Regions from separate parts of the Citrobacter sedlakii genome, predicted to be linked through region 3. Evidence: predicted binding sites of a transcription regulator. Region 3 holds the regulator's gene; each other region holds the start of a gene.
The links. Region 3 encodes PhoB, which activates phosphate uptake and scavenging genes when phosphate is short. Its sites were predicted from a motif close to CTGTCATAAAACTGNCNNAT; they were not measured.
Positions count from the first base shown of each region.

Region 1 (7,514 bases), 190 kb from region 3:
AGCGCAATCAATACCGCAGACGGCAAAGTCAAAAACCGGATTCTGTTCCCGGAGCGTAACCCGGAAGGCTTCCCTTACGGCGCCCGTCAGGTGCTACTGCATAACGGACTGCTGTATGTGGGCGCGGTTGCCGATCCGGCAGTGATTTGGGTGGTGGACGCCGGTACGCTGAAGCTGAAAACCCGCATCAAAAACACCGGTAAATGGATGACCGGATTGCACTACTCAGACACCACGCAGCGTATTTATGCCGCGAACGGCGGCGGCGAGATCCTGGTGATCAACCCACGCAATCAGCGCGTCGAGAAGCGCTGGAAGCCACTGGGCGACAAACCGGCTCTGCTGCTGAATATGGCGGAAGATCCGCAAACCGGTCGTCTGTTCGTTACCGACAACTCGAAAGCCAAAACCACGCTGGTGCTGGATATCCACAGCGGCAAAGTGCTGAAGCAACTGGACGTGGGGGATTCCTTAGCCGTGACGTTCAACCCGAAACGTAACGAGATCTACATTACCCAGCGTGAATCCGGAAAATTGCTTAGCCTCAACGCGACCGATTACCGCCTGAAAAAAAGCTGGGATCTGCCGCCGAATCCCAACAGCCTGCTGCTTTCTGCGGATGGTCAGACCCTTTACGTCACCGTAAAGCAAAAATTCAATAAAGACCATTCCACCGACGCGCCGGACAGCGTGGTGCGCATTGCGCTGAACAAATAATAACAAGGCCGGGCAGGATGCTGTCCGGCACCGTTTTTCTTATTTCTATGGCATTCACATGAACAACACCAAAACAGCTCTGGCGCTGACGGTCAGCGCGCTCTCAGTCTCCGCATGGGCGGCAGAAAAGGCGGTTAACCCGGAAGACACCATCGTAGTGCAGGCGGCCACGCGCGGCGACTTCGTTCCCGGCGGCGACACGCCGATGCCCGCGTTTCTTGACGGTCAGGTTGCTAACGGCGGCAGGCTGGGGATGCTCGGTCAGCAGAACGCCATGGACGTGCCGTTCAGCATCATCAGCTACACCGCGAAGCTGGTGGAGGATCAGCAGGCAAAAACCATTGCTGACGTGGTGGCTAACGACGCGGGCGTACAGTACGTTCAGGGGTACGGCAACAGCGCCGAAACCTTCCGCATTCGCGGCCTGAAGTTTGACGGCGATGACATGACCTTTGGCGGACTGTCCGGCGTGCTGCCGCGTCAGGTAGTGGATGCCCAGATGGTCGAGCGCATTGAAATTTTCAAAGGGGCAAATGCCCTGATGAACGGCGCGGCAAGCTCCGGCGTGGGCGGGATGATCAACCTTGAGCCAAAGCATGCGGGCGACGCGCCGCAGGCGAAAGTGGGCGTGGACTACACCTCCGATTCACAGATTGGCGCCACGCTCGATGCAGGCCGTCGCTTTGGCGACAACGACCAGTTCGGCGCGCGCGTGAACCTGGTACACCGCGAAGGTGAAACGACCATTACTGATGACCGCCGCCGTACCACGCTGCTCTCCACCGGTCTGGATTACAAAGGCGACAATTTCCGCACCTCGCTGGATCTGGGCTATCAGAAAAAAACCTTCCACGGCAGCCCGACCAGCGTCAATATCTCCGTGGTCGATTTCATTCCTGCCCCTCCGGACAATAACCGCAATTTCTCGCAGAAGTGGGCCTACAGCGATATCGACAACACGTTCGGGATGTGGCGCAGCGAGTACGACATCACCGACAGCTGGACGGCGTATACCGGTCTCGGCGCGCAGCACGCGCACGAAGAGGGGATCTACAGCGCGCCGAAACTGTTGGACAAGAGCGGCAGGGCCATGGTCAGCCGACTCGACACCAATCGCATTAGCGACACAGTGAGCGGAATGGCTGGCCTTCGCGGGCAGTTCGACACTGGCTTTGTTTCGCACAAGGTGAATGTTGGTTATTCGGCGCAAAGCAAAAACGAAAAGATCGCGTGGAAAATGTCGAAAACGGCGGAAAATCCGTACACCAATATTTATCACAACGGCGGGGTGGCCGCTCCGGACAGCACAAACTCGAACGGGAAGGGGGGAGATTATAGCGACCCCCGGACCAGCGGGCGTACCCGCACACAAGGCTGGTTGCTGAGCGATACGCTGGGCGTATTCGACGACAAACTGTTGTTCACCGTCGGTGCCCGCCATCAGAAGGTGGTGATTCGCGGCTATGACAAAATGACAGGGGCGGAAAACCCCGCTGACGGTTTTGACGGCAGCCGCTGGATGCCAACCTATGGCGTGGTTTATAAACCATGGGAGGAAATCTCGCTCTACGCCAACCATACCGAAGCGCTACAGCCGGGAAAAACTGCGCCCAACACCGCCGTTAACTACGGTCAGAGCACCGGCATCGTTCATTCTAAGCAAAATGAGGTCGGCGTGAAGGCGGACTTTGGCCGCGTGGGCGGCTCGCTGGCGCTGTTTGAGATAAAAATGCCGACGGCCATCCTCGACAGTGAAACCAAACATTACGGGCTGGATGCAGAACAGCGTAACCGCGGCGTGGAGCTGAACGTATTCGGCGAACCGACGCTGGGGCTGCGTCTGAACGCCAGCGCCACCTGGCTGCAGGCAACGCTGACCAAAACCAACAACGGGGTGAATCAGGGGAATGAGGCGATTGGTGTTCCGAACTTCTATGCGGTACTCGGCGCGGAGTATGACATTAAACCGGTTGAAGGGCTTACCGCCACCGCGCGGGTGAATCACTCCGGTTCGCAGTATGCCGATCTGGCCAACAGCAAAAAGCTTAATGACTACACCACGCTGGATCTCGGCGTGCGCTATCGTTTTGCTGTCAACCAGAGTCAGAATCAAATGGTGGTTCGTGCCGGTATTGATAACGTCACCAACGAGAACTACTGGGCCAGCGTGGACGATTCCGGCACCTATATCACGCAGGGCGAACCGCGAACCTTTAAGGTTTCGGTGGGCTACGAGTTCTGAGGTTCCACCTCGTTATCCGGGGCAGGGATGCCCCAACTCCTCTCATTGTTATAAAAATGTAACAAAAGCTTCTTACACTGTTCGCCAACTCCTTACCTCTTGGCCAATGACAGGAAGCCGCTATGGGCAGACCCCTCAAATCCGTTTTTAAAAAAGAACATCGTGACGATATCAACAACCGCAGCGCTAACCCGGTATTCTCTGAGGTGGCGGAGGTATTTCTCTCCCGTCGCCGTTTTTTACAGGCGGGCGCCGTTGCGGGAGCTGCCGTTTCATTCCCCTTTCTGATCAAACCCGAAAATGCCGTTGCCGCGGTATCGAAGCCTTCCGCGCTGGCCAAGGCCGTGTCGCTTGGGTTTACCAGTATCGCTGTCTCAACGGAAGACACGGTAAGGGTACCGGAAGGCTATATTGCCCGCCCGTTCTATCGCTGGGGTGACCCGACGGGGATCAAAAACAGTATGCCGGCATTTAAGCCGGATGCCAGCAACACCACGGACGAACAGGCCGTGCAGGCGGGCATGCACCACGACGGCATGGCGTGGTTCAGTCTGCCGCAGGGGGGGCAAAACCCGGAGCATGGCCTGCTGGCGATGAACCATGAATACATCGACAACGGAATGCTGTTTACCGACGGTACGGCGAACTGGAGTCTCGACAAAGCCCGCAAAGGGCAGAACGCGATGGGCGTGTCGGTGGTGGAAGTGAAAAAAACGGGCGGCGAATGGCAGGTGGTTCGACCGTCTTCCCTGGCCCGCCGCATTACCGTGAATACGCCAATGCAGCTTACCGGCCCGGCGCGGCATCAGGACTTAATGAAAACTGCCGCCGACCCGCAGGGGGAACGCGTGCTGGGCACGATGCAAAACTGCGCCAACGGCCATACGCCGTGGGGCACCTATCTCACCTGCGAGGAGAACTGGTCGGATATTTTTGTCAAAAAAGCCGACCTCAACCCGCTGGAAAAACGCTACGGCATCAGCGACAGCGATGAATCCTACCGCTGGAACGAGGTGGATGACCGCTTCAGCGTCGATAAAACCCCTAACGAGCCCAACCGTTTCGGCTGGGTGGTAGAAATTGATCCCTACGATCCCACCTCCACGCCGCGCAAGCATACCGCTTTGGGCCGCTTCAAGCATGAGGGCGCTGCCGTCACGCTCGCCGCCGATAACCGCGTGGTGGTCTACATGGGGGACGATCAGAAGTTTGAGTACATCTATAAATTCGTCTCGGACAAAAAATACGATCCCGCGAACCGTGAAGCCAATATGAACCTGCTGACGTCCGGCACGCTGTACGTTGCCCGGTTCAACGAGGAGGGGAGCGGCGACTGGCTGCCGCTGGTCTTCGGGCAAAATGGGCTGGATAAAAGCAACGGCTTCGAAAGCCAGGGCGATCTGCTGATTAAAACCCGCCTCGCGGCCGACGTGGTGGGGGCGACGAAAATGGATCGCCCCGAGTGGATAGCGGTCGATCCGCACGCCAGCGGCAGCGTCTACTGTACGCTCACCAACAACAGCGATCGCGGTAAAGAGGGCAAGGCGCCGGTCGATGCCGCCAACCCGCGCGCCAACAACGTGTTTGGTCATATTATGCACTGGCACGAAGAGGGAGCAGACCCTGCTGCCGCCCGCTTCAAGTGGGATATCCTGGTCATGGCAGGACGCACCGACGGCGACGATCCTAAGTCTAAAGGCTCCATGCAGGGCGCGGCGTTCGGCAGCCCGGATGGGCTGTCGTTCGATCACCAGGGCGTCCTGTGGATCCAGACCGACGTCTCCTCCAGCACCATCAATAAGAAAGCGTACGAGGGGATGGGCAATAACCAGATGGTGGCAACCATTCCGGGCACCAATGAGTATCGCCGCTTCCTGACCGGCCCGCGCGGGTGCGAAATCACCGGCATTGCATTTACGCCGGACAACCGCACGCTGTTTATTAACATTCAGCATCCGGGAGAGGGCGGGGATGATATTACCGATCCGGCCAATCCGCGCGCCGTTTCTAACTGGCCTGACGCCAGCCCGAACGGCCGCCCACGATCGTCAACGGTGGTGATTACCAAAGCGGACGGTGGGATCATCGGGTCGTAACGTTTATCCGCCGGGCGCATGCGGTAGCCCGGCGTTAAACTTGCTACCTCCAGCATGAAGTGTTAAAACGTGCCCCTTCTAAAAAAGAGACAGGGGTAGGGCGTGAAAGACGCGTCATCCGCTTCAGGCCGTGGTTGCGCTGAAGCCGCGTCGGATCAGAATCCGACGCTGCAACGTGGTTTGCAAAATCGACATATTCAGTTAATTGCCCTTGGCGGCGCGATCGGTACCGGGCTGTTTCTCGGTATCGGCCCCGCCATTCAGATGGCCGGCCCGGCGGTTCTGCTGGGTTACGGTATCGCCGGGATCATCGCCTTCCTGATCATGCGCCAGCTCGGCGAGATGGTCGTTGAAGAGCCGGTGTCAGGCTCGTTCGCTCACTTTGCGTATAAATACTGGGGCCCGTTCGCAGGCTTCCTTTCCGGCTGGAACTACTGGGTAATGTTTGTGCTGGTGGGCATGGCCGAGCTGACCGCCGCAGGCATCTATATGCAGTACTGGCTGCCGGACGTGCCGACATGGATTTGGGCCGCGGCCTTCTTCATCATTATTAACGCCGTTAACCTCGTGAACGTGCGCCTGTATGGCGAAACCGAGTTCTGGTTCGCGCTGATCAAGGTGCTGGCGATTATCGGCATGATCGGCTTTGGCCTGTGGCTGCTGTTCTCCGGCCACGGCGGCGAGCGGGCGACCCTCGACAATCTGTGGCAGCACGGCGGCTTCCTGGCGACCGGCTGGAAAGGGCTGATCCTCTCGCTGGCGGTGATCATGTTCTCCTTCGGCGGGCTGGAGCTGATTGGCATCACCGCAGCCGAAGCGCGCGACCCGCACAAAAGCATACCGAAAGCGGTCAACCAGGTGGTGTACCGTATTCTGCTGTTCTATATCGGCTCGCTGGTCGTTCTGCTGGCGCTCTATCCGTGGGTGGAGGTGAAATCCGACAGCAGCCCGTTCGTGATGATTTTCCACGATCTGAACAGCAACGTGGTGGCGTCGGCGCTGAACTTCGTTATCCTGGTGGCGTCGCTGTCGGTGTATAACAGCGGGGTGTACTCCAACAGCCGAATGCTGTTTGGTCTTTCGGTGCAGGGTAACGCGCCGAAATTCCTCACCCGCGTCAGCCGTCGCGGCGTGCCGGTCAATTCGCTGTTCCTTTCCGGCGCGATTACCTCGCTGGTGGTGTTGATCAACTACCTGCTGCCGAAAGAGGCCTTTGGTCTGCTGATGGCGCTGGTTGTCGCCACGCTGCTGCTGAACTGGATCATGATCTGCCTGGCGCACCTGCGCTTTCGCGCCGCCATGCGCCGCAAGGGACGCGAGACGCAGTTTAAAGCGCTGCTCTATCCGGCGGGGAACTATATCTGTATCGCGTTCCTGGCGCTGATCCTGGTGCTGATGTGCACCATGGATGAGATGCGTCTGTCAGCGATGCTGCTGCCGGTGTGGGTGGTGTTCCTGTTTGTGGCGTTTAAGCTGCTGCGTCGTAAGGCACAGTAACGACAGGCCTGGCCCGATGGTATTGGCGCGCCATTGGGTCGAGACCTGGCTTCAGGAAATTCGCATCTTCGATTAATAATCGTCAGGCAATTTATGGATGTGCGTCAAAATGCCGCGTTTGATTTCGATGAAGCCGCCAGTACGTAAGTCGCCTAATATCGTCATAATTCGGCTACGGGAGATCCGGGTTTTTTCCTGAATGTAGTCGCTCACGTTGATATTAAGACGTAAATCCTCATCTTCCTCCATGAACGCCAGCAGATTAAGACGAATCAACTCATACGTCGACAGTCCGGCGGACGCTTTATGTGCATGAAGAAGCTGCTTAATGACGTACATATACACATATGAAACCTCCTTCCAGAGATTGTTTTTATCTATGATTTCAAGTACGTACTGTGAGGGGATAATTTCATAACGAATATTGTTATACGCTTTTAAAAAAATATCAGCATTGGTATTTACGAAGGTGTTCATGCCGATAATCATGGGGGCTTTGATATATTTGATTAAAAGCTGATCGCTGCTGCGATAAGCCGCTACCAGGCCTTCATGAAGCAAAAACGTCATTGTCTCGGGCTGGTAATCCACAGAGATAAGCTGCCGCGGACGTCCGTTACGTATCCGCTGCGAATCAGAAATGGCATTGATAATTGTTTTGATTTGGTCTTCAGGCTTCATACAGATAAAAGTCCCAGAAAGATACGCTTCTATTAAAAATAGTAGAGCAGATTAACAGAATTATGTTTTTTTACTTCAAAGCTGAGAAGTTTTGTTTATGACTAATGAGGCTTTACAAACTTAGCGGAAGGCGTCAGGTAGGATAAGGCTGGTATCATCTTTAACTTCCATGTGAAAAAATGCAGTAAACCACGCTGGAAACGTCAATCCGTTGGTCGGTTCCAGCCTAATCGTCATTCTTTAGTTATAAGTAAATGTCATGGTGACAACGGAAACAATTG
Region 1 covers NZ_CP071070.1:3,275,886-3,283,399, reverse strand. The annotation lists gene JY391_RS15635 (YncE family protein) at 1-717, shown strand, start outside; gene JY391_RS15630 (TonB-dependent receptor) at 776-2,959, shown strand; gene JY391_RS15625 (PhoX family protein) at 3,082-5,055, shown strand; gene pheP (phenylalanine transporter) at 5,158-6,552, shown strand; gene JY391_RS15615 (helix-turn-helix domain-containing protein) at 6,625-7,233, opposite strand; gene JY391_RS15610 (fimbrial protein) at 7,474-7,514, opposite strand, start outside.
Region 1: the regulator PhoB is predicted to act here: its motif matches at 3,005-3,024, upstream of JY391_RS15625 (PhoX family protein).

Region 2 (7,514 bases), 1.3 Mb from region 3:
TTTCTTTATGTCTCAAAAAAATAGCAAAAACATCGTGCTAACGCTTTAATCAAGGTTCGACGCGACTTTTCACAAGACAAAAACCGCGTCAATGGTCGAAAATGTCGCTCTCGCCGTCGGAGAAAGTCCGATAATGAGCGTTTTATCTTCTTCCCATTTCACGCTGAAAAAAATGTAGTATTTTCAAAGTGAAACGGTATAAATTCGTTCTCAAATTACAGTCAGGACGCGTATGTTGAACAAAGCTATGAGCGTAGTGATCCTTGCCGCAGGCAAAGGCACACGTATGTATTCCGATCTTCCTAAAGTGCTGCATACCCTTGCCGGTAAAGCGATGGTCCAGCATGTCATTGATGCGGCGAATGAATTAGGCGCTTCTCAGGTTCACCTGGTCTATGGACACGGTGGCGATCTGCTTAAAAAGACGCTGAAAAATGACAATCTTAACTGGGTACTCCAGGCTGAACAGCTGGGAACCGGCCATGCGATGCAACAGGCCGCGCCCTTCTTTAGTGATGACGAAGACATTTTAATGCTCTACGGCGACGTGCCGCTGATCTCCGTTGAAACGCTGACCCGACTGCGCGACGCCAAACCGCAGGGCGGCATCGGCCTGCTCACGGTTAAACTGGATGACCCAAGCGGTTACGGGCGCATTACGCGTGAGAACGGTCAGGTTACCGGCATTGTTGAACATAAAGACGCCACCGATGAACAGCGACAGATCCAGGAAATCAACACCGGTATCCTGATTGCTAACGGCGCGGACATGAAGCGCTGGCTGGCGAAACTGAACAATAACAATGCGCAGGGTGAGTACTACATCACCGATATTATTGCGATGGCGTACCAGGAAGGGCGTGAAATCGCCGCCGTGCACCCGGCTCGCATCAGTGAAACCGACGGTGTGAACAACCGTCTGCAGCTTTCCCGACTTGAGCGTATTTACCAGTCCGAGCAGGCGGAAAAGCTGCTGCTGGCAGGTGTGATGTTACGTGACCCGGCGCGTTTCGATCTGCGCGGCGTCCTTAATCACGGGCGCGATGTTGAAATTGATACTAACGTTATCATCGAAGGGAATGTGACGTTAGGTCATCGCGTGAAGATTGGCGCGGGCTGTGTGATTAAAAACAGCGTTATTGGCGATGATTGCGAAATCAGTCCCTACAGCGTGGTGGAAGATGCGCATCTGGAAGCGGCCTGCACCATTGGCCCGTTCGCACGTCTGCGTCCAGGAGCGGAGCTGCTGGAAGGCGCGCATGTGGGCAACTTTGTTGAAATGAAAAAAGCGCGTCTGGGCAAAGGCTCTAAAGCGGGTCATTTGACCTATCTGGGCGATGCGGAAATTGGCGACAATGTGAATATCGGCGCGGGGACGATTACCTGCAACTACGATGGCGCGAACAAATTTAAAACTATCATTGGCGACGATGTCTTTGTCGGTTCTGACACGCAGCTGGTGGCGCCGGTGAGCGTAGGCAAAGGAGCGACCATCGCCGCAGGAACGACCGTGACGCGTGATATCGCGGATAACGAGCTGGTGCTGAGCCGCGTGCCGCAGGTTCATAAGCAAGGCTGGCAGCGTCCGGTGAAGAAAAAGTGATTTTGTCGGCCAGATAAGCGTTAGCGATATCCGGCAGACACGGGATGAGGCGATAAAAATATATCGCCCGCCAACATGCAGTACCCATAAAAATAACCCCACTCTCTACAAGGCTCGGGGCGCCCGGAAAGACGGGTTTTATCTTAAGGATTTCGCATTGTGGCAAAGCGGCAAGCGAATAAGTCAATGGGAGCTTATCTGAGTAAGTGACCATGGCGAAAGCGTGCGGCCAGCACAGCCACGGCGTGAAAGACGAAGGATAAATACAGGTCGAAAGACAACGAGAGGCATAATGCCTGGATTCGGAATCAAAAAAATATGTGTGGAATTGTTGGCGCAATCGCGCAGCGTGATGTAGCTGAAATCCTTCTCGAAGGTTTACGTCGTCTGGAATACCGTGGTTATGATTCTGCGGGTCTGGCGGTAGTGGATGCGGAAGGTCATATGACCCGTCTGCGTCGTCTGGGTAAAGTGCAAATGCTGGCGCAGGCTGCGGAAGAACACCCGCTGCATGGCGGTACCGGCATTGCTCACACCCGCTGGGCAACGCACGGCGAACCTTCAGAAGCAAACGCGCATCCGCATGTTTCTGAACACATTGTGGTGGTGCATAACGGCATCATTGAAAACCATGAACCGCTGCGCGAAACGCTGAAAGCGCGCGGCTACACCTTCGTTTCTGAAACCGACACCGAAGTGATTGCTCACTTAGTGCACTGGGAGCTGGAACAGGGCGGTACGCTGCGGGAAGCGGTCCTGCGGGCGATCCCGCAACTGCGCGGCGCATACGGCACAGTGATCATGGATACCCGCCAGCCGGATACGCTGCTGGCGGCACGCTCGGGTAGCCCGCTGGTGATCGGACTGGGAATGGGCGAAAACTTCATCGCCTCCGATCAGCTGGCGCTGCTGCCCGTGACTCGCCGCTTTATCTTCCTTGAAGAAGGCGATATCGCGGAAGTGACGCGTCGTAGCGTCGCTATTTTTGATAAAACCGGTGCGGATGTGCAGCGCCAGGATATCGAATCCAGTCTGCAATATGACGCGGGTGATAAAGGTATCTACCGCCATTACATGCAGAAAGAGATCTACGAACAGCCGAATGCGATCAAGAACACCCTTACCGGACGTATCAGTCACGGTGAAGTGGATCTGAGCGAGCTGGGACCGAAAGCCAACGAACTGCTGGCGCAGGTTGAGCACATTCAGATCATCGCCTGCGGCACATCTTACAACTCCGGTATGGTTTCTCGTTACTGGTTTGAATCGCTGGCAGGCATTCCTTGCGATGTCGAAATTGCCTCAGAGTTCCGCTATCGCAAATCCGCCGTACGTCGCAACAGCCTGATGATCACCCTGTCGCAGTCGGGCGAAACGGCGGACACGCTGGCTGGCCTGCGCCTGTCGAAAGAGCTGGGCTATCTGGGCTCGCTCGCTATCTGTAACGTGCCGGGGTCATCGCTGGTACGTGAATCGGATCTGGCGATGATGACCAATGCCGGTACTGAAATTGGCGTGGCGTCGACCAAAGCGTTTACCACGCAGTTAACCGTTCTGCTGATGCTGGTGGCGAAACTGGCGCGTCTGAAGGGACTGGATGCCGCTATTGAGCATGACATCGTGCACGGCCTGCAGGCGCTGCCGAGCCGTATTGAGCAGATGTTGTCGCAGGACAAACGCATTGAAGCGCTGGCAGAAGACTTCTCTGACAAGCATCACGCGTTATTCCTGGGGCGCGGCGATCAGTATCCGATTGCGCTGGAAGGCGCGCTGAAGCTGAAAGAGATCTCTTATATCCATGCGGAAGCGTACGCGGCAGGCGAATTGAAGCACGGTCCGCTGGCGCTGATTGACGCGGACATGCCGGTTATTGTGGTGGCTCCGAACAACGAACTGCTGGAAAAACTGAAATCCAACATCGAAGAAGTCCGGGCGCGTGGCGGCCAATTGTATGTTTTCGCCGATCAGGATGCGGGCTTTGTCAGCAGCGACAACATGCACATTATCGAGATGCCGCATGTCGAAGAGGTGATCGCCCCTATCTTCTACACCGTTCCGCTGCAACTGCTGGCATATCACGTGGCGCTGATTAAAGGCACCGACGTGGACCAGCCGCGTAACCTGGCAAAATCGGTTACCGTAGAGTAAAACCAGAATGCCCCGCGAAAGCGGGGCTTTTTTTCTTCATTGTTCTGTTTTTCATCAATTCTCCTGCCGTTTAACTGTGACAAATCGTCATCTTCAGCTATTTTTTTCAGTGTCACAGAAAGAAAATTTTTCTGAAAACAGACTGTCATGTTAATGGCTAACTTACTGAAATATATTGGTTAAATTAACTGGCTTTATGTGAAATTTTCATTGTCATAAAACTGTCATATTTCGTACATTTAACTGTCACCTGTTTGTCCTATTTTGCTCATCGTAGCCACTTAACAATGATTTACGAAAATCTTGCAGGAGACATTATGAAAGTTATGCGTACCACTGTCGCAACTGTTGTCGCCGCGACCTTATCCATGAGCGCTTTCTCTGTATTCGCAGCAGCAAGCCTGACAGGCGCAGGTGCAACTTTTCCTGCGCCGGTGTATGCCAAATGGGCCGATACTTATCAGAAAGAGACCGGTAGTAAGGTTAACTACCAGGGTATCGGCTCCTCCGGTGGTGTTAAACAAATCACAGCAAATACCGTTGATTTCGGTGCTTCTGATGCGCCGTTGTCTGACGAAAAACTGAACCAGGAAGGCCTGTTCCAGTTCCCGACCGTGATCGGCGGCGTGGTGCTGGCGGTAAACATTCCGGGTCTGAAATCGGGTGAACTGGTACTGGATGGTAAAACCCTGGGCGATATCTACCTGGGTAAAATCAAGAAGTGGGATGACGAAGCCATCACCAAACTGAACCCGGGTCTGAAACTGCCTTCGCAGAATATCGCCGTGGTTCGTCGTGCTGACGGTTCCGGTACTTCCTTCGTCTTTACCAGCTACCTGGCGAAAGTGAACGAAGAGTGGAAAACCAAAGTGGGTTCTGGCTCTACCGTGAACTGGCCGACCGGTCTGGGCGGTAAAGGTAACGACGGTATCGCCGCATTTGTACAGCGTCTGCCGGGCTCTATTGGTTACGTTGAGTACGCTTACGCGAAGCAAAACAACCTGGCTTACACCAAGCTGATTTCTGCCGATGGCAAACCGGTTAGTCCGACGGAAGAGAGCTTCTCCAACGCGGCGAAAGGCGCAGACTGGAGCAAATCTTTCGCTCAGGATCTGACGAACCAGAAAGGTGACGATGCGTGGCCAATCACGTCCACCACCTTCATCCTGGTCCACAAAGAGCAGAAGAAACCTGAGCAGGGCGCAGAAGTGTTGAAGTTCTTCGACTGGGCTTACAAAAATGGCGGCAAACAGGCGAACGACCTGGACTACGCCAGCCTGCCAGACAGCGTGGTTGAGCAGATTCGTGCTGCATGGAAGACCAACGTGAAGGACAGCAGCGGTAAAGCGCTGTACTAAATACCCGCATATTGTGAGTCGCAGCGGTATTGGCTGCAGCTCGAATTATTTAGGGTATGGCATTACGTTAGCCAGGAAGCACGATAAAATACGCGCTTCCTGGCCCAAACTTAAAGAGTGATTTATGGCTGCAACCAAGCCTGCTTTTAACCCACCGGGTAAAAAGGGTGACATGATCTTCAGCGCGCTGGTAAAACTGGCTGCGCTGATTGTGCTATTGATGTTGGGTGGCATTATTGTCTCTCTGATCATCTCCTCCTGGCCGAGCATTGAGAAGTTTGGTTTCTCGTTCCTGTGGACCAAAGAATGGGATGCGCCAAACGATATCTACGGCGCGCTGGTGCCGATCTACGGTACGCTGGTGACCTCTTTTATCGCACTGCTGATCGCCGTTCCGGTGAGCTTCGGCATTGCGCTGTTTCTGACAGAACTTGCTCCCAACTGGCTGCGTCGTCCGCTGGGTATCGCCATTGAACTGCTGGCGGCAATCCCCAGTATCGTTTACGGCATGTGGGGGCTGTTTATCTTTGCGCCGCTGTTCGCCACTTACTTCCAGGAGCCGGTCGGCAATATTCTTTCCAACATTCCGTTTGTTGGCGCGCTGTTCTCCGGCCCGGCGTTTGGTATCGGTATCCTCGCGGCAGGCGTGATCCTCGCCATCATGATCATTCCGTACATTGCGGCGGTGATGCGTGACGTATTTGAACAAACCCCGGTAATGATGAAAGAGTCAGCCTACGGCATCGGCTGTACCACCTGGGAAGTTATCTGGCGTATCGTCCTTCCGTTCACCAAAAATGGGGTGATTGGCGGCATTATGCTGGGCTTAGGCCGCGCGCTGGGTGAAACCATGGCGGTGACCTTTATTATCGGTAACACGTACCAGCTCGACAGCGCGTCGCTGTACATGCCTGGCAACAGCATTACCTCTGCGCTGGCGAACGAATTTGCGGAAGCTGAATCCGGTCTGCACGTTGCGGCGCTGATGGAACTGGGCCTGATCCTGTTCGTGATTACCTTTATCGTACTGGCCGCGTCTAAGTTTATGATTATGCGCCTTGCGAAGAACGAGGGGGCACGCTAATGGCTACGCTTGAAATGCAAAATACCGCTGCGCTGGCAGAGTCCCGTCGCAAAATGCAGGCGCGTCGCCGCGTGAAAAACCGTATCGCCCTGACGCTTTCTATGGCAACGATGGCGTTTGGTCTGTTCTGGTTAATCTGGATCCTGATGTCCACCATTACGCGTGGTATCGACGGGATGTCGCTGGCGCTGTTCACCGAAATGACACCGCCGCCGAATACCGCGGGCGGGGGCCTTGCGAACGCCCTGGCGGGTAGCGGTCTGCTGATTCTGTGGGCGACTGTATTCGGCACGCCGTTGGGCATTATGGCGGGGATTTATCTGGCTGAGTATGGTCGTAAATCCTGGCTGGCTGAAGTGATTCGCTTTATTAACGACATTCTGCTTTCCGCTCCGTCTATTGTGGTCGGTCTGTTTGTCTACACCATCGTGGTGGCGCAGATGGAGCACTTCTCCGGCTGGGCTGGCGTAATCGCGCTGGCGCTGCTGCAGGTGCCAATCGTGATCCGTACGACCGAAAACATGCTGAAACTGGTACCGGACAGCCTGCGAGAAGCCGCTTACGCGCTGGGCACGCCGAAATGGAAGATGATTTCGGCGATCACCCTGAAGGCGTCTGTTTCCGGGATCATTACTGGCGTGCTGCTGGCTGTTGCGCGTATCGCCGGTGAAACCGCGCCTCTGCTGTTTACCGCGCTCTCCAACCAGTTCTGGAGCACGGACATGATGCAGCCGATCGCCAACCTGCCGGTGACGATCTTTAAATTTGCGATGAGCCCATTCGCGGAATGGCAGCAACTGGCCTGGGCCGGGGTGCTGATCATCACCCTTTGCGTACTGTTGCTGAACATTCTGGCGCGCGTCATTTTCGCGAAGCAGAAACACGGTTAAATTTTTACGGCGCGGCACATCGCGGCGCCGAATGAGGAAATGAGTCAATGAGTATGGTTGATACTGCCCCGGGTAAGATTCAGGTTCGTGATTTGAACTTCTACTACGGCAAATTCCATGCCCTGAAGAATATCAACCTGGATATCGCGAAGAACCAGGTGACGGCATTCATCGGTCCGTCTGGCTGTGGTAAATCCACGCTGCTGCGTACCTTTAACAAGATGTATTCGCTCTATCCGGAGCAGCGTGCGGAAGGTGAAATTCTGCTGGATGGCGACAACATCCTGACCAATACCCAGGATATCGCCCTGCTGCGTGCGAAAGTGGGGATGGTGTTCCAGAAACCAACGCCGTTCCCGATGTCGATTTATGACAACATCGCCTTTGGCGTGCGTCTGTTTGAGAAACTCTCCCGTGCGGATATGGACGAG
Region 2 covers NZ_CP071070.1:4,739,360-4,746,873, forward strand. The annotation lists gene glmU (bifunctional UDP-N-acetylglucosamine diphosphorylase/glucosamine-1-phosphate N-acetyltransferase GlmU) at 233-1,603, shown strand; gene glmS (glutamine--fructose-6-phosphate transaminase (isomerizing)) at 1,922-3,751, shown strand; gene pstS (phosphate ABC transporter substrate-binding protein PstS) at 4,069-5,109, shown strand; gene pstC (phosphate ABC transporter permease PstC) at 5,234-6,193, shown strand; gene pstA (phosphate ABC transporter permease PstA) at 6,193-7,083, shown strand; gene pstB (phosphate ABC transporter ATP-binding protein PstB) at 7,131-7,514, shown strand, end outside.
Region 2: the regulator PhoB is predicted to act here: its motif matches at 3,962-3,981, upstream of pstS (phosphate ABC transporter substrate-binding protein PstS).

Region 3 (7,514 bases):
CGGTGACGCCGGGATGTGGCTGGCTGCGCAGTTTGTGCATTGCCAGCGACGTTTCTTCGTTGTCATTTTCCGCGCGCAGCGTCACGCGTTGAGGCAGGTTTTCCCCCGCCAGCCAAAGCGTAATGCTCAGTTGCGCTTTGTTTTGCTTAACAAATGGGGCAACCGGAAGGTGCCAGGCGTTCAACATCACGTATCCCCTTTGATGAAAATGCGCTCACCTTGCCACAGCAATTTACAGGATAACTCATCATCTGCAGGTTTATTGGGGGAGGAGTGTGGGGGAGGATATTTTGGCGGCATTGCCGGGTGGCGACACTGACGCGTCTTATCCGGCCTGCGAGCATTCGCAGACCGGACACACACCGTTACTGCGCCATCAGACGATCGCGACGGCGTTTGAACATCCAGCCAATCAGCAGCAGGACAATCCACGCAAAACCAACGTACAGCGAGATGCGGGTATCCGGGTGATAGCCAATCAGCCCAATGATAAAGACGAGAAAGATCAGCCCGGCGATAGTGGTCGCCACCCCGCCTGGCACTTTAAATTTCAGCGCGTTGACCTCGTCGGGCGGCAGACGGCGACGGAAGGCAATCTGCGACAGCAGGATCATAATCCACACCCACACCGTGGCGAAGGTCGCCAGCGAAGCGATAACCAGGAAGACGTTTTCCGGCATGATATAGTTCAGATAAACCGCAAACAGCAGCGCAACGGTCATCACCATCACGGTCACCCACGGAATGCCGCGGCGCGAAGTCCTGGCAAACACCTTCGGCGCGCTGCCCTGCTCCGCCATGCCGTGCAGCATACGGCCCACGCCAAAGACGTCAGAGTTAATCGCCGACAGCGAGGCGGTAAGCACCACAAAGTTCAGAATGCTGGCGGCAAACGTTATTCCCAAATGCTGGAAGGTCAGTACAAACGGGCTACCATTGGTTCCCACCTGGTTCCACGGGTAGATCGACATAATGACAAACAGCGTTCCCACGTAGAACACCAGAATACGCATCGGCACTGAGTTAATCGCGCGCGGGATCGATTTCTCCGGGTCTTTCGCCTCCCCGGCGGTGATACCGATGATCTCAATCCCGCCGTAGGCGAACATCACCATCTGGAGAGACATCACCATGCCCAGCCAGCCGTTGCTGAAAAAGCCGCCATTGCTCCACAGGTTATGAATACCGGTCGGCTGACCGCCGTTGCCAATCCCCCAGATGATAATGCCGAAACCGGCGGCAATCATGATGATAATGGTGGCGACTTTAAAGAAGGAGAACCAGAACTCCAGTTCGCCGAAAACCTTCACGCTCATCAGGTTGATGGCGCAAATCAGCAGCACCACGCTAAGCACCCAGATCCAATGCGGCACCGCCGGGAACCAGACGCCCATATAGATACCGAACGCGGTCACGTCGGCGATGGCGACGATCAGTATTTCAAAACAGTAGGTCCAGCCGGTGATGTAGCCCGCCAGCGGGCCGAGGTTTTCTTGCGCATAGCGCGAAAAGGAACTGGCTGCGGGGTTGTGAACGGACATTTCGCCCAATGCGCGCATAATGATATACGCGGCAACCCCGCCAATAATGTACGCCAGCAGTACGCTTGGCCCCGCCATTTTGATGGCGTCCGCCGAGCCATAGAATAGCCCGGTGCCAATTGCTGAACCCAGTGCCATAAAGCGAATGTGCCGGGTGCTTAGCCCACGCTTTAGCTTGTTATTACTTTCCATCAATTCCTGACCCATCTACACAATAAAAAACCACGGGGTTAAGCAAGATAACCCCGTGGTCAAAACATACTGTCAGCAATCTTAGTGGGCGCTGGAGGTCACCTGCCGACCCGCTGCGCGATCCCAGATAATTGCCAGGACCACTATCACGACGGTGGGCATTAACCACGCCAGTCCCTGTTCCGCCAGCGGTAAACGCTGGGTCCAGGCCGGTAACACGTCGCCGATTGCCGATGCTTTAATCCCGTCAAGGATACCAAAAAGCAGGCTGATAAACATCGCCGGTGCGATAACGCGGGACGAATTATGCCACCATGAGCGGGTAAAACTTAATACAACCAGTGCGATACACGGCGGATAGATCGCCGTCAGCACCGGAATGGAGATCTGAATCAGGTGGCTCAGCCCCAGGTTGGAGACCACCATCGAGAAGCCGCCGAGGATAAACACCAGCGTGCGATACGAAAGCGGGACGTACTGCGCGAAGAACTCCGCACAGGCGCAGGTCAGGCCAACCGCGGTGACCAGACAGGCGATGAAGATCAGGGCCGCCAGCAGCAAGCTCCCCGCGCCGCCGAAGGTATGCTGAACGTATGCATGCAGGATCGCCGCGCCGTTAACGGACTGATCGACCAGCGTCGCGCTGTCTGATCCCAGACGGAACAGCGCCAGATACAACAGCGTCAGACCAATGCCCGCCATCAGGCCAGCCCAAACGGTATAGCGGGTCAGCAGACGCGCTTCGGTCACGCCGCGCGAGCGCGCCGCGTTCACAATCACGATACCAAATACCATCGCGCCCAGCGTATCCATGGTCAGATAGCCGTTCACAAAACCGTTAGAGAACGCCGCGTTTTCATAAGCGTCCATGGCAGTGCTGATAGGGCCAGCCGGCCAGATAATTGCCGCAACGGACAGGACGATCAGCGCGATAATTTTCAGCGGCGCCAGGAAATTCCCTACCGTATCCAGCAGTTTGCCAGGATAGAGCGACACCAGAATAACGAGGGCGAAATAGACCACGCTATAGATAAACAGCGGCATCGCCGAATCGCCGGTCAGCGGCGCGATGCCCACTTCAAACGACACGGTCGCGGTGCGCGGGGTCGCAAACAGTGGTCCAACCGCCAGGTAACAGACGGTTGCCAGCAGGACGCCCGCCACTTTACCGATTGGGGTGCTCAGGCTGTCCACGCCGCCACCCACTTTCGCCAGCGCGATCACGGTCAACACCGGCAGACCCACGGCGGTAATCAGAAAGCCGAAAGCCGCAGTCCAGACGTGCTCGCCCGCCTGCAGACCAACCATTGGTGGAAAGATAATGTTTCCTGCGCCGACGAACAGCGCAAAAGTCATAAAGCCAAGGGCGATAATATCGCGCGATTTTAACTGATGGGTCATAAAGCTTACGGCCTGTGGATGTGGTGTTGATTAAATTAAAATTTTTTACCTTTCCCTACGGGAAGATACAGCGGATTTTTTAAGCAATTCCAGCGGGATATGCTCCTGGGCTGGCGCGGCGAAGAATAGTTTTTCGAATTACCGCCTGAATGCAGTCAGACCGCCAGCATCTGGGGCGCAATTTAAACGCTTATAACGTTTTAAAGCAAGGAGGGATCTAAAAACCGGAACATTATCGCGATATCGAATTCAGAGTTGGCATAAAACACCATTCTTAAGAAAAAGTCATGGCTTATCATGCGAACAAAAAACGACCAGACGTTGCGAAATTTAGTGGACTGTTCTTAACCGCAAACAAAATAAGCCAGCATTCGCTGGCTTATGGAAAGATAGCCTTACGATCGGGCATTAAGCCGATTTTTTGGCAATTAAACGTTCCGGCAGCACAAAACTAAAGCGCGTGCCTTTGCCCAGTTCACTGTCAATCGATAAGCGGCTTTCATGATGATTCACCGCATGTTTAACGATGGCCAGCCCGAGCCCACTGCCGCCGGTTTGCCGCGAACGGGCCTTGTCGACGCGGTAAAAACGCTCGGTCAGACGCGGCAAGTGTTCCGGCGCGATCCCCGGACCATTATCCTCCACGCTGAACGCCGCACCGTGCGGCACAGCGTGCCAACGCACAGTGATGTGGGTTCCTTCCGGCGTATGGTTTACCGCGTTATACACCAGGTTAGAAATCGCGCTACGCAACTGTTCTTCATTCCCCAGCACCTTAAGCTGATTATCGACCTCAAAGCTGAAGGTGTGCTTATTCTGGCTCAGCGTTTGCGCTTCGCGTTCCACCATGCGCAGCATCATCGGCACATCGACCTGCTCATTGAGCAACAGCGTCGGCGAGGCTTCAATCTTCGACAGCGTCAGCAATTGCTTCACCAGTCCTTCCATCCGGAAAGTCTGTTCGCGCATCGTCAGCAACGCTTTCTCGCGCGTGGCCCCTTCCAGCGGCTGTTCGTGCATCATTTCCAGATACCCCTGCAGCACAGTGAGCGGCGTGCGTAGCTCGTGGCTGACGTTGGCAAAGAAGTTGCGTCGCGCCCCTTCAAGCTGATGCATCTGGGTCACGTCCCGGGCGACCATCAGCAACTGCTTGTCGGTATAAGGCATCACGCGAATCTCCAGATGCCGTCCGGTATTGAGCACCAGATTCAGCGGCCGGGTGAAATCACGCGTTTTGAGATAGTGAGTGAACTCAGGATAACGCAGCAAGTTGAGGATATTCTGCCCGTTATCGTCGGGCCAGCGTAGCCCCAGCACCTGTTGCGCCAGGCCGTTACACCAAAAAATTCCGCCCTCTTCGGTGGTTAATACCACCGCATCCGGTAGCGACTCCGCCCCGCTGCGAAAGCGTTTGATCAGGTTTCCCAGTTCACGCCGACGTTTTTTGTTACGCAGCTGCATCTGATGCAGCCCGTACAACAGCGGCTCCCAGCTTCCGCTGCCCGGCGGCGGCGTCATACTGCGGTCAACCCACAGCCACCATGACAGGCGTAACAAATTCCAGAAATGCCAGATGAGCAGTCCCGTTACCGACGCCAACAAAAACCACGGCAGGTAACCAAAAATAGCGCTGAGGATAAAGGCCGGGATACAGCAAAGTATCAGTTCCAGCACCAGCCTTTTCCATGACAGTCTTTCCAGCACGCGTCATACTCCGTTCTGAGCCAGGCCTGCGCCTGGCGCTTGTTTTACCCTTCAGAAGCGGGTTGAAAAACGATACCCTGTCCCACGTACCGTCTGAACCATCCGGTCATGACCGCTGGTTTCCAGCGCCTTGCGCAGACGTCGAATATGCACATCGACCGTGCGATCCTCAACGTAAACGTTAGTGCCCCAGACGTGGTTCAACAACTGTTCACGGCTGTAAACGCGTTCCGGGTGAGTCATAAAGAAGTGCAGTAACTTGAATTCCGTCGGCCCCATATCGAGAGGGTTTTCGCCGGTCATGACGCGGTGGGAGGTCGGGTCCAGGCTCAGCCCCTGCATCTCGATCACCTCTTCCACTGCCATAGGCGAAATGCGGCGCATAACGGCTTTGATACGCGCCACCAGTTCTTTCGGGGAAAACGGCTTGGTTATGTAGTCGTCTGCGCCGGTTTCCAGGCCGCGCACGCGGTCTTCTTCTTCGCCTCTGGCGGTGAGCATCATCACCGGAATATCCCGGGTCATCGCTTCGCGTTTGAGGTGTTTAATAAACTGGAGACCAGAACCGCCAGGCAACATCCAGTCAAGGAGGATCAGATCCGGCCAGGGTTCGTTAAGTTGGTTCACCGCACTGTCATAATCTTCGGCTTCGACAGGCTGAAAGCCATTTTGCTCGAGCACGAAGCAGACCATTTCGCGAATTGGAGCTTCATCTTCTACGACCAGAATACGTCTCGCCATGATTTGCCCTGTTTTAGATAAATTGCTAGTCATCAATGCGGCGTCATTATGCGTCACTTTTATGACAGATTTATGAAAAAGATACCGCAGGCTGATGACAGGTTGTTGATTTATTACAAGCCATACAGGAGATATTACCGTCCGTGAAAAGGTATAATCCCCGCCACGCTTTTTTGCCATGGAACCGTTATGCGCATCTTACACACCTCTGACTGGCATCTTGGACAGAATTTTTACAGCAAAAGCCGCGCCGCTGAGCACCAGGCCTTTCTCGACTGGCTGCTGGCAACGGCGACCGAGCAGCAGGTGGATGCCATTATTGTCGCAGGTGACATTTTTGATACCGGCTCGCCGCCGAGCTACGCCCGCGAACTGTACAACCGTTTTGTCGTCAATTTACAGCAAACTGGCTGTCATCTGGTGGTGCTGGCGGGCAACCATGACTCCGTCGCCACGCTCAACGAGTCCCGCGAAATTCTCGCCTTTCTGAATACCACCGTTGTCGCCAGCGCCGGACACGGTCCACAGCTTCTGCATCGCCGCGACGGAACGCCCGGCGCGGTACTGTGCCCAATTCCCTTTTTACGCCCGCGCGACATCGTTACCAGTCAGGCCGGATTGAGTGGTCTGGAAAAACAGCAGCACCTGCTGAGCGCCATCACCGACTACTATCAGCAACAGTATCAGGCCGCCTGCGCCCTGCGCGGCGAACACACGCTGCCGATTATCGCCACCGGTCACCTGACTACCGTCGGCGCGAGTAAAAGTGACGCGGTGCGTGACATTTATATTGGCACCCTCGATGCGTTTCCCGCGCAAAATTTCCCTCCCGCCGATTATATCGCGCTGGGTCATATCCACCGTGCGCAGCAGATTGGCGGCACCGGGCACATCCGTTACAGCGGCTCCCCCATCGCCCTGAGCTTTGACGAGTGCGGTAAACATAAATGCGTCCATCTGGTGAGCTTTGAAAACGGCAAACTGGCGAGCGTCGACAACCTCACTGTGCCGGTAACACAGCCGCTGGCGGTACTGAAAGGCGATTTCGCCGCTATCACTGAGCAGCTTGAACAGTGGCGTGACGCGCCGCAAACGCCGCCGGTCTGGCTGGATATTGAGATCACCACCGACGAATACCTGCATGATATGCAGCGCAAGATCCAGGCGCTGACCGAAACGTTGCCCGTGGAAGTGCTGCTGGTGCGCCGCAGTCGCGAACAGCGCGAACGTATGCTAAGCAACGAACGACGGGAGACGCTGAGCGAGCTGAGCGTTGACGAGGTGTTTACCCGCCGTCTGGCCCTGGAGGCACTCGACGATCCTCAGCGCCAGCGCCTGATCTCGCTGTTTCACACCACCTTACAGACGCTGTCCGGGGAGGATGACGCATGAAGATTCTCAGCCTGCGCCTGAAAAATCTCAACTCGCTGAAAGGGGAATGGAAGGTAGATTTTACTGCTGAACCCTTCGCCAGTAACGGTCTGTTCGCCATCACCGGCCCCACGGGCGCCGGAAAAACGACGCTGCTGGACGCCATCTGTCTGGCGCTCTACCACGAGACGCCGCGGCTGAATACTGTTTCACAGTCGCAAAACGATCTGATGACCCGCGACACCGCTGAATGTCTGGCGGAAGTGGAATTTGAGGTAAAAGGCGAAGCCTACCGCGCATTCTGGAGCCAGAACCGCGCCCGCAACCAGCCTGACGGCAATTTACAAGCGCCGCGCGTGGAGCTGGCGCGCTGCGCCGACGGGAAAATTCTTGCCGATAAGGTGAAAGATAAGCTTGAGATGACCGCCGACCTGACCGGTCTGGACTACGGACGCTTTACCCGCTCAATGCTGCTCTCTCAGGGACAATTCGCCGCCTTCCTCAATGCTAAACCGAAGGAGCGCGCAGAACTGCTGGAGGAGCTGACCGGGACGGAAATCTACG
Region 3 covers NZ_CP071070.1:3,468,737-3,476,250, forward strand. The annotation lists gene malZ (maltodextrin glucosidase) at 1-187, opposite strand, end outside; gene proY (proline-specific permease ProY) at 366-1,733, opposite strand; gene brnQ (branched-chain amino acid transporter carrier protein BrnQ) at 1,815-3,134, opposite strand; gene phoR (phosphate regulon sensor histidine kinase PhoR) at 3,543-4,838, opposite strand; gene phoB (phosphate response regulator transcription factor PhoB) at 4,890-5,579, opposite strand; gene sbcD (exonuclease subunit SbcD) at 5,769-6,971, shown strand; gene sbcC (exonuclease subunit SbcC) at 6,968-7,514, shown strand, end outside.

Region 4 (7,514 bases), 760 kb from region 3:
TTCATCTCTCTGCTGATGTCCAAATGGATGGCGTTGCGTTCCGTGGGCGGAGAAGTGATTGAGCAACCGCGCAATGAAAGAGAACGCTGGCTGTTAAACACCGTCGAAACGCAGGCGCGTCAGGCGGGTATCGCCATGCCGCAGGTGGCTATTTACCATGCGCCGGATATTAACGCCTTTGCGACCGGTGCGCGCCGTGACGCGTCGCTGGTGGCGGTCAGTACTGGCCTGCTGCAAAACATGAGTCCGGACGAAGCCGAAGCGGTCATTGCGCACGAAATTAGCCATATCGCCAATGGTGACATGGTGACAATGACCCTGATTCAGGGGGTCGTGAACACCTTTGTTATCTTTATTTCGCGTATTCTGGCGCAGATCGCCGCAGGTTTTCTTGGCGGCAACCGCGACGAGGGTGAGGGTAGCAACGGCAACCCGATGATCTACTTCGTGGTGGCGATGGTTCTGGAGCTGGTCTTCGGTATTCTGGCAAGCATTATCACCATGTGGTTCTCCCGTCACCGTGAATTCCATGCCGACGCGGGCTCTGCGAAGCTGGTCGGGCGTGAAAAAATGATTGCCGCATTACAGCGTCTGAAAACCAGCTATGAACCGCAGGAAGCATCCAGCATGATGGCGTTTTGCATTAACGGTAAGGGCAAGTCCCTGAGCGAACTGTTTATGACGCACCCGCCGCTGGATAAACGTATCGAAGCGCTGCGCAGTGGCGCATACCTGAAGTAAGACATGATGTCCGGTGGCGCTGACGCTTCCCGGACATCATGGTTGAATCTGAATGCGCGTCTTTTGACGCGCATTTTTTACGCCTGCGAACGAGGTTGAGTGATGCGTAACCCACTCACCACGGCCGCCACCGACGCCAGAATACCGGCTGCCAGCAGGGAAACGTGCGTGCCGTTATCACCGAAATGGTTGAGCATAAGGGCAACCAATGCCGCGCCCGTACTTTGTCCCAGCAGACGTGCTGTTCCCAGCATACCGCTCGCGCCGCCGCTGCGTTCGCGCGGGGCTGACGTGATAATGGTGTGATTGTTTGGCGACTGGAACAGTCCAAAACCCGCCCCGCATAAAATCATCGGCCAGATGATATTAAAGTCGGACGGCGCAGAAGGCAGCAACACCAGCGCGAACAGGCCGCATGCCATCACCACCATGCCCATCGCGCCAAGTAATCCGGCGTGAACACGCTCGATCAGATACCCCGCCAGCGGGGCCATCACCATTGTGGCCAGCGGCCAGGGGGTCAACAGCAAGCCGGTTTCCACTTCACTACGTCCCAGAACCGTTTGCAGATAAAAAGGCAGGGAGACCATTGCCAGCATTTGAGCGCAGAAAGAGCAGATGGATGTGCCAATCGACAGGGAAAAAAGCGGAATACGCAGCAGATCGACCGGCAACAGCGGCACAGGAAGGGCCAGCTGTCGACGGATAAATAAGTAACCTACCATCATCAGCGCCACCAGCTCCGCGGTAATTAACGTCAGCGATTGTCCTTGTGCAAAACCACTGAGGGCCGTGATTAACAGACCAAACGTCAAGGCATTCATGATCGCGCTCGGGAGATCGAAGCGTGGTTTATTCTCCCGCGGCGCGTTGGGCGGCAGATAGCGGATTGCCAGCAGCAGGGCGATAATGCCCAGCGGGACATTAATTAAAAACAGCCACTTCCATGATGAGATGGAGAGGATGGCGGCGGCAATGGTGGGGCCAGCGGCAGACGAGACGGCGACAATAAACGAGTTAATCCCCATTCCGCGTCCCAGATGGCGCTGAGGGTAGATCAGACGGATGAGCGCCGTATTGACGCTCATTAACGCCGCGCCACCGAAACCCTGCGCCACACGCGCCACGGTGAGCATCTGTAACGAGTCGGAAAGCGCGCAGAAAAGCGAAGCCAGCAGAAAGACCACCAGTCCGCATTTGTAAATACGGCGATAGCCAAACATATCGCCAAGAAAAGACAGTGACAGTAACGAAACGACAATCGCGATTTGGTAAGCGTTAACCACCCAGATAGACCTGGCGGCAGAAGCCTGGAGATCGGTGGCGATGGTGGGCAACGCCACATTAGCGATCGCGCCATCAAGCACGGCCATTGAGATCCCGATGACGATGGTGAAAATAGCACCGTAGCGCTGCGGAAGCGGCAGACCGTCGGCCTGTGATTTATTCATATGGTTGATAGTTTTTGCGAGGAGTATGATCAGGGTAGCGATTTTAGCACTGATATTCAGGCCTTATGTCGCAGATTTGTAACGAAGTAAGCAAAGATGGATTGCGGCCGCCTGGCGCTGAAATTATAATAAAAACTCGTTCTGATTTTTATAAAACACTCGTAATGAGGTGATAAATGGCTAACGCAGATCTGGATAAACAGCCCGATTCTGTATCTTCCGTGCTAAAGGTTTTTGGCATTTTGCAGGCGCTGGGAGAAGAGCGTGAAATAGGAATTACCGAGCTGTCTCAGCGCGTCATGATGTCAAAGAGCACCGTTTATCGCTTTTTGCAGACCATGAAAACCCTGGGCTATGTGGCGCAGGAAGGCGAATCAGAGAAGTATTCTCTGACGCTCAAACTGTTTGAACTGGGCGCGCGTGCGTTGCAAAACGTCGATCTTATCCGCAGCGCCGATATCCAGATGCGAGAACTTTCCCGTCTGACCAAAGAGACGGTGCACCTGGGGGCGCTGGATGAAGACAGCATCGTTTACATCCATAAAATCGACTCCATGTACAATCTGCGCATGTACTCCCGAATTGGCCGCCGTAACCCGCTGTACAGTACCGCGATTGGTAAAGTCCTGCTGGCCTGGCGCGACCGTGAGGAAGTGAAGCAAATTCTTGACGGCGTTGAGTATAAACGCAGCACCGAACGTACCATCACCACCACGGAAGCGTTGCTGCCGCTGCTGGATAAGGTGCGCGAGCAGGGCTACGGCGAAGACAATGAAGAACAGGAAGAAGGATTGCGCTGCATCGGGGTGCCGGTATTCGACCGTTTTGGCGTAGTGATCGCGGGTCTCAGCATTTCTTTCCCGACCCTACGTTTCTCTGAAGAACGCTTGCACGAGTATGTTGAAATGCTGCATACCGCCGCACGTAAAATCTCTGAACAAATGGGCTATAACGACTATCCGTTTTGACAATCTACGGAATGAGATGACGCGTTAACGCAACGCGAGGCGTGACAAGAAATACAGGGGCAAATCGTTCCTGTATTTCTTATTTGCTTCCTCTCCCGCTTCGGCAGAAGATTAATTATTATCCACCACCACTGCGCTTTTGCGTAGCAGCGGGCAGTTCGTTAAACCAATGATGCCGCTATCAGAATGAATATATTGCGCAGTCGCCGTGCCGCGGGCCGTTAAGTATTTACACTGCAGGCCCAATCCGGCTGCGTTCTCCTGGCTGCCTATCAGCACACCATACCCACTCAGTAACAGGCCAATCCAGACCAGCGCAAGCAAAACAATAGCGCGAACAATCAAACGCATTATGACCTCTTTTCTTTTGTTGGTGAGACTGAGCTTAACGGCTACAACTATTGAAACAAGTGAATGATTCCTAAAAGATGCTATTGTCGCTACAGTTAGCCCCGGTTTAAGTAGCGCATGGTAATTTAGCGCCATAAGGTGTTGAAGCGGAGAGTGGAGTGAAAAAGTTTCGATGGGTCATTCTGGTCGTTGTTGTACTCGTGTGCCTGCTGCTGTGGGCTCAGGTGTTCAACCTCATGTGCGATCAGGATGTTCAATTCTTCAATGGAATTTGCGCCATCAATAAATTTATCCCCTGGTGATGCCATTTTCGCATCCGTTGATTTCCTTCCTCTGGCGCGGTGGTAGAATAGCGCGTCTATTGTGAGGTGGTGAAATGAACGAAGTTGTAAATTCTGGCGTGCTCAATTTTGCGTCATTGATTGTATCGGTGGGGGTTCTGGTTGTCGGTCTGGTGCTGTGGTTCTTCGTTAACCGCGCCAGTTCTCGAACAAACGAGCAGATAGAACTGCTTGAAGCGTTACTGGAACAACAGAAGCGGCAAAATGCATTGCTGCGCCGCCTCTGTGAAGCCAACGAACCGGAGAAAACCACGGAAGCGCCAAAAGCAGTGAACGACGCAAAAGAGGATGATGGCATCATCCGTCTTGTTGCAGAGCGTTAATCCAGCGGTAAGAACGGGAGTGACGTTGCCTGCCATCGCGTCACTCCTGCATGTCGCTTTTGCAGGCGCACTTTATTTGTGCATTCCCCACCGCTTCGTTATATCCCTTTTTCCTCGTTCTATTAAACTGTTATCGTGCGCTGTCTCGGTATTATATTTTCTTAACCGGGAATAACGCGTTGGTTTTCGTTATGTGATAACGATCGTTTTTATTTTTATCGAAACGTTTCTCTCCCTTTTTTTGTGCATTGTCATCATTCTTTCATTAAATTAGTGCATAAGAAGAGAAGAAAACCCGGCAGGGTAAAATGTTTTGGAATTTATGCAACCCGACATTTTTGCGTTGAAACAATTTATGCATAACAAAGCAGAATTTGTGAAAACGCCGTAAACCAACAAAATGATCGGGGATAAGCTGGCGGTTCTGAAACTCCTGGTCTATGGTTAACAAGTCCTTGTTGCGCAACCGATCCGGCGAAGGTGCTGGAACGCCGTGGGAATATAACGATACGCGTGTTGACGCATAACTGTGCAGATACACCTTATCGTCTCGTGAGATTTGTGCGACGGATCGAGACACGTTTAAAAATGGCTTGCCATAATTAACGTTGTATGTGATAACACGTTTTGGGTTAAACGAGGTACAGTTCTGTTTATGTGTGGCATTTTCAGTAAAGAAGTCCTGAGTAAACACGTTGTCGTTGAATACCGCTTCTCTGCCGAACCTTATATTAGTGCCTCATGCAGTAATGTCTCAGTTTCATCTAGGTAATGCCTGCGGGCAAAGAAAACACTCTAAGGAATTTTGCAAATGGCAAAGATTAAAGGTCAAGTTAAGTGGTTCAACGAGTCTAAAGGTTTTGGCTTTATTACTCCGGCAGACGGCAGCAAAGATGTGTTTGTACACTTCTCCGCTATCCAGGGTAATGGCTTCAAAACTCTGGCTGAAGGCCAGAACGTTGAGTTCGAAATTCAGGACGGCCAGAAAGGCCCGGCTGCTGTTAACGTAACCGCTATCTGATCGACACCACTGATTTGAAGCGCTCGCGCGCATCACACTCAGATTTAAAGCCTCGCGAATGCGGGGCTTTTTAATTCATAATCCTTCAAAATATTTCAAAACCCTCATCCGTTAGTGGTTTGTTGCAAAGCCGCGACATTATTAGCATTGTTCCCCCCGCTTTCCTGCCGGATTTCTCGTTAAATCAATCACCTGAAAAGAATGAAAGCCGGAGTACAGGTGAAAAAGAAAAATGAAGGGGCGGCGAGAAACTTCACGCCAGCGCGCTTCGCGCTCCTCTGTCTCGCCATATTGCTCAGTCTTGGGCTGCTGCTGGGGCGGGTGGCATGGCTACAAATTGTGACGCCCGACACGCTGGTAAAACAAGAAGATATGCGTTCGTTACGCCATGTGACCACGGCTTCGCCGCGCGGGATGATAACCGACCGGGAAGGTCGTCCGCTGGCGGTCAGCGTTCCGGTCAACGCCGTCTGGGCGGATCCGAAAACGCTGATCGGCAAGGGTGGGGTAGGATATAACGAACGCTGGCAGGCGCTGGCAAAAATGCTGCATCTTTCGCTGAGTACGCTGGCGGCCCGGGTCAATCGCGATCCGTCCAGCCGCTTTCTTTATCTCGCCCGTCAGGTCTCGCCGCAGCAGGCGCAGTGGATCGATAAGCTTAATCTGCCAGGGATCAATTTGCGCGAAGAATCCCGTCGTTTTTATCCCGCAGGTCACGTCGCGGCGAATCTCATCGGCTTTACCAATATCGACGGCCAGGGCATCGAAGGCGTGGAGAAAAGTTTTAACGCGCAGCTGATGGGCAAACCGGGGTCGCGCCTGGTGCGAAAAGATAAGTTTGGTCATGTGATTGAGAACATTACTGAAGTCAGTCCAGTCCCGGCGCACAATTTGCAGCTCAGTATCGATGAGCGGTTGCAAACCGTAACGGAAGACGCGCTGGATAACGCCGTCACCTGGAACAAAGCGGAGTCGGGGGCCGCTATTTTAGTGAGCATTGCCACCGGCGAGGTGCTGGCGATGGCGAACTACCCGGACTTTAACCCGAACAATCGTGACGGCGCGGTGCTGGATGATTTCCGTAATCGTGCCATCAGCGACACCTTTGAGCCGGGGTCGACGGTGAAGCCGCTGGTCATTATGACGGCGTTGCAGCAGGACATAGTGCAGCCGGACAGTGTCATTGATACCCATCCGTTTACCCTCGATGGACATCGCATACGCGACGTAGGATTTTACCCGGAGCTTACGCTGACCGGTATTTTACAGAAGTCGAGTGATACCGGCGTGTCGCATTTATCATTGGCGATGCCGGTTCAGAGGCTGATCGATACCTATAAAAACTTTGGCTTCGGTCAACCGACAGGGCTGGGACTTACCGGCGAAAGTCGCGGGCTGATGCCGCAGCGCCGCTACTGGAGCGATCTCGATCGGGCGACGTTTGCCTTTGGCTACGGGCTGATGGTCACACCGTTACAACTGGCGCACGTTTACGCCACGATTGGCAGTTTCGGTATCTACCGACCACTCTCTATTACCCGCATAGACCCGCCGGTGATGGGAAAACGAGTAATGCCTCAAGCGCTGGTTAAGCAGGTAGAGCATATGATGGAAAGCGTCGCCTTGCCGGGAGGCGGCGGGACGAAGGCCGCCGTACGGGATTACCGGGTGGCGGTGAAAACCGGTACCGCCAAGAAGATTGGCGCTGACGGGAAATATGTTGATAAATATGTGGCCTATACCGCCGGTGTCGCGCCAGCAAGCGCGCCGAAATTTGCGCTGGTGGTGGTGATCAACGATCCGCAAAACGGTTCGTATTATGGCGGTGCGGTGTCCGCGCCCGTTTTCAGCCAGATAATGGGGGATGTGCTGCGTCTGGAAAATGTAAAACCGGACGGCATGCCTGCCGATTCCAGTCATCTGCTGGTAATGCATGGCGCGCAGGCGCCTGAGACCACGTGGTGACATATTCTCCCGGGGCGCAAATCGCGCTACACTTGCGCCCTTTAGCAGCCTGCCGGAGTTACTATGTCGTTTTCCTGCCCCCTATGTCACCTGCCGCTTAAACAGGTGAAGAACAGCTATCTCTGTCCACAGCGTCATCAGTTTGACGTGGCGAAAGAGGGGTATGTGAATCTGCTGCCGGTACAACACAAACGTTCACGCGATCCGGGTGACAGTGCCGAAATGATGCAGGCGCGACGCGCTTTTCTGGACGCGGGGCATTACCAACCGCTGCGTGACGCCGTGGTGGCGCAACTCTGTGGGCGTCTGGACGTTCCGGCCCCATCGATTCTGGATATCGGCTGCGGGGAGGG
Region 4 covers NZ_CP071070.1:2,713,392-2,720,905, reverse strand. The annotation lists gene htpX (protease HtpX) at 1-741, shown strand, start outside; gene JY391_RS13050 (MFS transporter) at 819-2,192, opposite strand; gene kdgR (DNA-binding transcriptional regulator KdgR) at 2,369-3,160, shown strand; gene JY391_RS13040 (YobH family protein) at 3,272-3,511, opposite strand; gene mgrB (PhoP/PhoQ regulatory lipoprotein MgrB) at 3,670-3,813, shown strand; gene JY391_RS13030 (YebO family protein) at 3,888-4,175, shown strand; gene JY391_RS13025 (DUF2627 domain-containing protein) at 4,831-4,947, shown strand; gene cspE (transcription antiterminator/RNA stability regulator CspE) at 4,987-5,196, shown strand; gene ftsI2 (peptidoglycan DD-transpeptidase FtsI2/PBP3(PARA)) at 5,416-7,161, shown strand; gene rlmA (23S rRNA (guanine(745)-N(1))-methyltransferase) at 7,225-7,514, shown strand, end outside.
Region 4: the regulator PhoB is predicted to act here: its motif matches at 2,258-2,277, upstream of kdgR (DNA-binding transcriptional regulator KdgR).